DNA from 2 places in the Geobacillus lituanicus genome. Region 1 is predicted to be linked to the other one. Evidence: predicted binding sites of a transcription regulator. Region 1 holds the regulator's gene; the other holds the start of a gene.
What was found. The regulator Rex, encoded in region 1, represses fermentation and respiration genes when NADH is low (regulators of the CRP and FNR family bind a similar motif). The targets are predictions, from matches to a motif close to TTGTGAAATATTTCACAA.
Positions count from the first base shown of each region.

Region 2: ACR1UW_RS04325 (L-lactate dehydrogenase) is a predicted target of Rex. The motif match lies at 1,599-1,616, and genes of this name have one in related genera.

Region 1 is NZ_CP194773.1:631,482-636,051, forward strand. Features, by position in the region: gene abc-f (ribosomal protection-like ABC-F family protein) at 1-1,869, opposite strand, end outside; gene moaC (cyclic pyranopterin monophosphate synthase MoaC) at 1,965-2,453, shown strand; gene ACR1UW_RS03220 (redox-sensing transcriptional repressor Rex) at 2,469-3,110, shown strand; gene tatA (twin-arginine translocase TatA/TatE family subunit) at 3,128-3,280, shown strand; gene tatC (twin-arginine translocase subunit TatC) at 3,301-4,050, shown strand; gene ACR1UW_RS03235 (IS1182 family transposase) at 4,226-4,570, shown strand, end outside.
Region 2 is NZ_CP194773.1:870,295-874,864, reverse strand. Features, by position in the region: gene ACR1UW_RS04330 (potassium channel family protein) at 54-458, opposite strand; gene ACR1UW_RS04325 (L-lactate dehydrogenase) at 623-1,576, opposite strand; gene ACR1UW_RS04320 (ABC transporter permease) at 1,723-2,508, opposite strand; gene ACR1UW_RS04315 (ABC transporter permease) at 2,512-3,303, opposite strand; gene ACR1UW_RS04310 (ABC transporter ATP-binding protein) at 3,296-4,300, opposite strand; gene ACR1UW_RS04305 (aspartate aminotransferase family protein) at 4,475-4,570, shown strand, end outside.

The DNA.
Region 1 (4,570 bases):
TTCGTTTTCTTGCGTGAGCTGCTGCACGGTTTCATAATCGCCGTATACAGACGGGTCGCACAGCTGCTGCTCGGTTTCAGCGATTTGTGCTTCCAGTGCGGCGATCTCGGCTTCGATCTCTTCCAGACGGCGCTGCCGTTGGCGCTGTCGTCTTTTTTCCTCTTTTTCTTGCTCGTATGTGGATTTGGCTGTTTCGCCGCTGTCCGGTGATGCGGGCGGGTGGGAGTCCAGGCGCGCCAATTCGCGCATTTCTTCTTTTTTCGCCACGTAATAGTCATAGTCTCCTAAATATTCGACAAGCCCATCGCCCGAGAGTTCAAACAGCTTTGTCGCGATGCGATTAATGAAATAGCGGTCGTGGGAGACGAACAAGATCGTTCCCGGATAGTCGACAAGCGCCTGCTCGAGCATCTCTTTGCTGTCAAGGTCGAGATGGTTGGTCGGTTCATCCAACAAGAGAACGTTGGCTTTTTGCAGCATGAGTTTGGCGAGCGCCAGGCGTGCTTTCTCTCCGCCGCTTAAGGCGGAAACCGGTTTTAAGACGTCGTCGCCGGAAAACAAAAAGTTGCCGAGCACGGTGCGAATTTCTTTTTCGGTTTTGTCCGGGTAGGCGTCCCACAACTCGTCGAGCACTCGTTTGTTTGTCGACAGTTCCGCCTGGTTTTGGTCGTAATAGCCGATTTTCACATTTGCACCGTACCGGAGCTTTCCGGATTGAACTGGGAGCTTTCCGGCGATCGTCTTCAACAATGTCGACTTGCCGATGCCGTTTGGTCCGACCAAGGCGACACTCTCCCCCCGTGTGATGCGAAAGCTGATTTGGCGGATGACCGGTGCGCCTTCGCGATAGCCGGCGGTCAATTGCTCTGCGGTGAGCACCTCATGGCCGCTCGGCCGCTCAATCGCAAAAGAAAAAGAAGCTGATTTTTCATCTCCGGCCGGGCGTTCAAGCCGCTCCATTTTTTCAAGCTGCTTTCGCCGGCTTTGCGCCCGTTTCGTTGTCGAGGCGCGGGCGATGTTGCGCCGGATGAAGTCTTCAAGGCGGGCGATTTCCTCCTGTTGCTTTTCGTATCGTTTTAGCTCTTGTTCGTATTGCTCGACCCGAAGCTCCAAATAGCGGCTGTAATTGCCGCTATACCGCTTAAGCGTCGCGTTGGACAGCTCGTACACTTCGGTGACGACTTTGTCCAAAAAGTAGCGGTCATGGGAAACGAGCAGAACGGCGCCGGGGTATGCCTGTAAATATTGCTCGAGCCATGTGAGCGTATCGAGGTCCAAATGGTTCGTCGGCTCGTCTAAAATGAGCAAGTCCGGCTTGGCCAACAGCAGTTTTCCAAGGGCGAGCCGCGTCCGCTGTCCGCCGCTTAGCGAGGAAACGGGCGTTGTTTGGTAATCGTATGACGAAAATTGCAGCCCGTGCAAAACAGAGCGGATGTCGGCTTCATACTGATAGCCCCCTTGTTCTTTGTATTGCTCTTGCAGGTTGTCATACGCTTGAAGCATTTTTTCGTAGCGGGCCGGATCGGCGAGCAGATCCGGGTCGCCAAGCTGGGCGCCGAGCTCTGCCAGCTGCGCTTCGATCGCCCGGAGCGGCGCGAATACGTCCAGCATCTCGTCCCAAATGGAGCGTGACGAGTCGAGCCCGCTGTTTTGCGCCAAATAGCCGATTTTGATATGGCTTGGCTTGATGATTTCACCGCTGTCGGAAGAAAGTTCGCCGGCGATGATCTTCAGCAGCGTCGATTTGCCTGCGCCGTTGCGGCCGACAAGAGCAATGCGGGCGCGGGACTGTATTTCTAGTTTTATATTCGATAAAATAAGGTCAGCGCCAAAATATTTCGTGAGCCCATTCACTTGCAAAATGATCATGTCCGTCACCTCGCGAATAGTTTAACGCAAGTCGCGAAAACGGTCAAAGACAGATAACGAAAAATGGTGTATAGTGATAAATGGAGGAGATTGTCTTGGCATCGTTTACGCATTTCAATGAACAAGGCCGGGCGAAAATGGTCGACATTACACACAAGGAAGATACGGTCAGGATAGCGGTGGCGAGAACGAGCGTCACCGTCAACGAAGAGATTTATGAAAAGATGACGAACAATGCCATTGAGAAAGGTGATGTGCTGGCGGTAGCCCAGGTGGCCGGGGTCATGGCGGCGAAAAAAACGGCCGATCTCATTCCGATGTGCCATCCGCTTATGTTAAAAGGCATCGATATTGCCTTTGCTTGGGAAAAAGAGGCGGAAGCGTATAAACTTGTGATTACCGTGACGGTCAAAACGAAAGGGAGCACAGGAGTGGAGATGGAAGCGCTGACGGCGGCCTCGGTATGCGCATTGACTGTGTACGACATGTGCAAATCGCTCGATAAAGGAATGACGATCGGTCCAACGTATTTGGTCGAGAAAACGGGCGGGAAGTCCGGCCATTATCGACGGAAAACCGATTAGCTGGGGGATGAAACGATGAGCAACGAACAACCGAAAATCCCGCAGGCGACTGCCAAGCGTCTGCCGTTATACTATCGGTTTTTGAAAAATTTACATGCCTCAGGGAAGCAGCGCGTGTCCTCCGCCGAGCTGAGCGAGGCGGTGAAAGTCGATCCGGCGACAATTCGCCGCGACTTTTCGTATTTTGGCGCGCTCGGCAAAAAAGGATACGGGTATAATGTCAATTATTTGTTGTCGTTTTTCCGCCAGACACTTGAAGAGGACGAAGTGACCGAAGTCGCTCTGTTTGGCGTCGGCAATTTAGGCACCGCCTTTTTAAACTACAACTTTTCGAAAAATAACAACACGAAAATTGTCATGGCGTTTGATGTCGATGAACGGAAGGTCGGAACGACAGTCGGCGGGGTGCCGGTCTATCATCTCGATGAGCTGGAGGAGCGGCTTCGCGGCGACATTCCGGTCGCGATTTTAACCGTGCCGGCCGCCGCAGCTCAAGCGCTGACCGACCGCCTTGTCGCGCAAGGAATTAAAGGCATTTTAAACTTTACTCCGGCGCGGCTGAACGTGCCAAACCATATTCGCGTCCATCATATCGATTTAGCCATTGAGCTGCAGTCGCTCGTCTATTTTTTGAAAAACTATCCATCGCCATCGTAAAAAGGAGAGAACAACACATGAAATATTTGTTGCTCGTTCTTGTCATTTTGTTGCTGTTTGGCACGAAAAAGTTGCCGGAGTTGGGACGGTCGTTCGGCCAGTCGCTTCGCGAGTTTAAAGACGCCACAAAAGGGCTCGCTGATGACGAAGAAACGAAAACCGACCGATGACAAGGCAGGATGGGGAAACGATGAATGACAAAGAAATGTCCGTGTATGAACACCTCGGAGAGCTGCGGAAACGGCTGATCATCGTGCTTCTCTTTTTCGTTGCGGCGCTTGTAGCCAGCTTCTTTTTTGTCGATGACGTCATTGTGTATTTGCAGCACACTGCGGAAGCGAAACAGCTGACGATGAACGCGTTCCGCCTCACCGACCCGATCAAAGTGTATTTTCAGTTTGCCTTTGTCATCGCCGCTGTACTGACCGCTCCGGTGCTGCTCTATCAAATTTGGGCGTTCGTCAGTCCGGGGCTGTATGAAAAAGAGCGGAAAACAACGCTCAGCTACATTCCAGCATCGATCATTCTATTTTTAGCCGGGGTTGGTTTTGCGTATTTCGTCTTGTTTCCATTTGTCGTCCGGTTTATGAATCAGCTGGCGGAACGGCTCGGCATTCAACAGATGATCGGCATTAATGAATATTTTCAGTTTTTGCTGCAGCTCGTGCTGCCGTTTGGCATCGTGTTTCAGCTGCCGATTGTTGTCCTGTTTTTCACCCGCTTAGGGCTTATTACGCCGCAGCTTCTTGTTCGCATCCGCAAGTATGCGTATTTGGCGCTGCTTATTTTAGCGGCCGCCATTACGCCGCCGGATGTGTTGTCGCAAGTGATCGTCATGATTCCACTGACGCTTTTGTATGAGGGGAGCATCTGGGTTGCCAAAATCGGCTATCGAAAGGCGCAATTAGCGGCGGAGGAAGGAAGCGGCGATCCATATTGAGGGCAGCATCAAGAGGACGGTTCATACGGCGCCAGGCAAAAGGGGCTGACCCAAAACACGAATGCGTTTTGGGATCAGCCCCCACTTTTTTGCCTCAAATATAGAAGAATCGCCCTTTTTTCTGGTAGAATAGAGTCACCAAAACCACTACCACCGAAAGAAGGGCGATTCTTTTATGAAACATGATCATATTTCCTTTAAAGAGTATACCATGGACAACCTCTCTTTGCCAAGCAACATCGCCGATCTCATTCCACGGGATAACATGGCCCACGTGGTTCATGAGATGGTTGAACGCATCCCGATGGAGACGTTTCTTGCTTACTACAAAGGAGGGGGCGCCTCCGCCTATCATCCGAAAATGATGACCAAAATTCTCCTTTACGCTTACACCCAAAAAATGTATCATGGCCGTGAGATTGCACGGCAGCTCGAAGTCCACCTTCCCCTCATGTGGCTAAGTGGATTTCAAAAGCCGGACTTCCGCTCCATCAATCGGTTTCGTTCGGAGCGGATGAAA
Region 2 (4,570 bases), 240 kb from region 1:
GTCTCCTTAATGTCTTCTTTTAGCGTAACGAAGACAGAGGAAAATTGCAACTGTCAACGGCGATCCCAGTCAAATACCGTGCGCGTGACGATGACAGCAGGCATAATGTAGCCAAGCAGCGCCTCGGCGATGGCGATCCACCGCCCGATGCCGACCGGGGTGACGTCTCCGTATCCGACCGACAGGAGGGTCATGCCGCTTAAATATAGACTGTCTTCCAGCATAGACAGGCGGTTTCCTGCTGCACTGCTTGGTGACGGAGTAAATACATGATGGCCGTTGGCTTGCAAAATCATATAAATCATCGCAAACCCTAGCAGCATCGTCACATACCATTGAACGAGCACCCATAAACTGTCAAGGGAGAGGCGGTGCGTTGCTTGTACGCGCGCTGTCCAAAGCGAGGTGATGCTGCCGAGCAGCACGGCGGTCACCACTCCGAGGAATGCGTAATCCATTCGCTTCCCTCCACAAATTGTCCGTAGTTCATATATACACCGTGAAACGGACAATTATGCGGGAATAAGCCGCCTTCCCAATCGGAACAGCGTGTCGCCCCCAGAGCCATACATCCCCCTGTTTGGACGAGAAAGACTGTTGGCACAACTTTTCGTTTGTTGCCTCATCGCGTAAAACAACGGGCTAGCACGCTTTTTAATGTGGCTGCGCTATGATGGAATCGATTTTTTTCGTCATCATTCAATTCAATTTCGATCACCTCGCGGATGCCATTGCGGTTAATGACAGCCGGCACGCCGATGTAGACGTCGCGCTCCCCATATGGGCCATCGAGGTAGGCCGATACGGTCAAAATAGCGTTTTCGTTATGCAAAATGGCGCGCGTCACGCGGGCAAGCCCCATCGCAATCCCGTAGTACGTCGCTCCTTTTTTCTCAATAATTTGGTAGGCGGCGTCGCGGACATCTGTGAAGATGCGCTCCAACTCTTCCTTCGCTTGTTCTCCTTTCGCTTCAACAAGCTTGCGGATCGGCACACCACCGATATCAGCCTGGCTCCAAACGGGAAGTTCAGTGTCGCCGTGTTCCCCAATAATATAGGCATGAACATTTTGCGGAGCGACAGAGAAATACTCGCCCAACAAAAAACGGAACCGCGCCGTATCTAAAATCGTCCCCGAACCGATCACCCGCTCATGCGGCAGGCCGCTGAATTTCCACGTCGCGTACGTTAAAATGTCGACCGGATTGGTGGCGACGAGAAACAGTCCTTGAAATCCAGATGCCATGACCGACTCAACGATCGAGCGGAAAATGGCAATGTTTTTGTCCACCAAATCAAGCCGCGTCTCGCCCGGTTTTTGGTTGGCGCCGGCGCAAATGACAACCAAATCGGCATCGTGGCAGTCGCTGTAATCGCCATGCCGAATGACTGCGGGTTTTGGCGCAAATACTTTCCCGTGATTTAAGTCCATCGCATCGCCTATGGCCTTGCTTTCATTCGCATCGATCAGCACGATCTCATCGGCGATCCCTTGATTCATTAAGGCAAACGCATAACTGGCGCCGACAAACCCGGTGCCGATGACCACTACTCGGGTTCCACCGTCGTTTTTCATTGCATTCATCCCTTTCAATATAATGTGAATACTTTCACAAACTATTTTACGCGAAAGGCGCACCGCGATGCATGCGCGATTGTGGCGATTGTTTGACCATTGTTTGTCCATTTCATGACAGCCGCCGCGGCAAACAGCGGGAGCATTCAGCTCCCCGTCCCGCGGTACCTCCTGACCCCGGCGTTCCAGAGCATCACGGCGATGATGAAAAACAACACGCCGACAACCGGGGTCAAAAACGCATAACCATACCATTCCTGCTTATGGAGAAAATACGAAGCTGGATAAACGCCGACAAAGGCAAACGGCAGCACCCACGTTAACATATAGCGGATGACGCGGTGATAAATATCGACCGGATAGCGGCCGTAGCTGCTGATGTTGTACATCATCGGCATGATGGATGTGCGGGCGTCGGCAAAAAAACTGATCGTCGCCAGTGAAATGAAAATGCCGGCGTAAATCAATGCACCGCCAATCACAAGCAAAATAAACACGAAGACATCATACCAATGAAACGAAAGAGACAAGCGGCTGCCGGCATACAACATAATGATCAGCCCGGGCACAGCGCCAAGCAACGATTCGAGCTCCATCCGCTCCAAAATGATCTGGAACAGGCTGTGAACCGGGCGCGTCAACACGCGATCCATTTCTCCCTGGACAATGTAGCGCTCGTTGAAATCCCATAGATTAAAAAAGGCGCCAAATACGGCGTACGGCACAAGGAAAAAGCCGTAAATAAACAACATCTCATCGCGCGACCAACCGTGAAGCAGCGTCGTATGGCCAAACACGACGAGCAAGAACACCAAGTTGACCGCCTGCGCCATGAAGTCGGACAACCATTCAATCAGCAAATCCGCGCGGTATTGCCATTTTGTCTTCATGTACTGGGCCATATATTGAAAAAAAACCGATACGTAAAACAAAGTCTACCCCCCTTGCACAACGAGCCGTTTTTTCGCCACCCGCCATAACAGCACAATCGGAAACCATAACAGCACGCACCATGCCGCCTGCAGAAGCAGGCCATCACGGACAGCAGCTCCTTGAAAACTTTCTGTGATGATCATGCTTGGAATGTAGCTGATGGCTTGAAACGGCATATACGCCATGAGCTGTTGCGCCCAATCCGGGTAAAACGACAACGGCAAAATCAGACCGGAAAATAGATCAATAATAAACCGTTTCGCCCTCAGCAGCCCTTCATTTCGGAACGTAAAAAATGTCACGACTCCCGCAAGCAAGTTCAGCTCCGAAAAGATGATAAAGCTGAATAGAAGCGACAAGCCGAAAGACAGCCATGTTTTGGCGTGTTCCGGAAACTCGAGCGGCAAAAAGAGCGAGACAACCAGCAACCCCGGCAACGATAGGAAGAACAAGCGGAACAGCCCTTCGCCAAGCCCTTGCACCGCTTTCATCCCTAAATAGCTGTACGGACGGATGAGTTCCGTCGCTATTTTTCCATCGCGGATTTCCATCGCGATTTCGCGGTCAAGGTTGTTAAAATAAAACGCCCGCGCCAGCCAGGAAATGGCGACATACGTCGTCATTTGCCCAAGCGACATCCCTTGCATCGATGATTTGCCGCCATAAATAGCCGACCAAAGGAAGTAATACGCTGAGATGTTAATGGCGTAAATCAAAATGCCAGTATAATAGTTTGTCCGGTAGGCAAGCATCATTAAAAAGCGGATGCGGATCATTTCGACATACTTACCCATTAGCCGCACCTTCTTGATAAATATTGCGGATGATCTCCTCCGTCGGCACTTCATGAATGTGGATGTCTTGCAGTGGATAGCAGGCGGCGACGCGGCTGACGACTTCCGGCACGCCTCCTGATGGAACGTGCGCCACCCAAACGTTCGGCTGTTCGCCTTGTTTCCAGTTAACTCCCAATCCGGCCGTCAGCTCCTGCAAGGCAACGAGGGTGGCTTCTTCAACAAATGTAAACGAAATCCGTTTTCCTTGGCCCCATTTTTCTTTCAACTGCCCGAGCGAACCGTCATAAATGATTTTCCCTTCATCAAGCATAATCACCCGCTCGCAAAGCGCTTCAATGTCTGACATATCGTGCGTCGTCAGCAGGATCGTCGTGCCATACCGTTCATTCAATTGCTTTAAAAACTGGCGGATGTTCAGTTTCACCAGCACATCCAAACCGATGGTCGGCTCGTCCAAAAACAACAGCGGCGGGTTGTGAATGAGGGCGGCGGCGAGCTCGCAGCGCATCCGCTGGCCAAGCGACAGCTTGCGCACCGGCTTGTCAAGGAGCGGACCGATGTCTAGCATCTCGATGACTTCGCCCATATGACGGCGATATTGCTCATCGGGGACGCGGTATACTTTTTTTAACAGACGAAACGATTCTTGCACGGCGATGTCCCACCATAATTGCGAGCGCTGGCCGAAGACGACGCCGATCGTCCGCACAAATTTCTCCCGCTCTTTATGCGGATTCATCCCGTTGACGACAATGCGCCCGGATGTCGGCGTTAAAATGCCGGTCAACATTTTGATCGTCGTTGACTTGCCGGCGCCGTTTTCGCCAATATAGCCGACGATCTCTCCTTGCCTGACCGCAAACGAAATGCCGTCCACCGCCCGGATGGTCGCATAACGGCGCGTCCATAAATCGCGAAACGCTCCGACGAGGCCGGAGCGGCTTTTGTGCACTTTAAATTCTTTGCGCAATTGTTCTACTTCGATGGCGTTCATCGTTCTCCTCCTGCCTCTTCATCACATCAACATCAAAAAGAGCGACATCCGCCCTTCTCCTATGTTGCAATTATACATAAATCGTTGCTATTTTCACCTTTTTTGTTTTTCCAGACAAGTGTGCGCGCTATGGTAAAATAAAGAGGCAGTCATCGGGAACAGGAGGATGAAACGATGCAATGGACAAAATCGGAACAATTGTATGAAGAAGCGCTCCAGCACATCGTCGGCGGGGTAAACAGCCCGTCCCGCTCGTATAAAGCGGTCGGC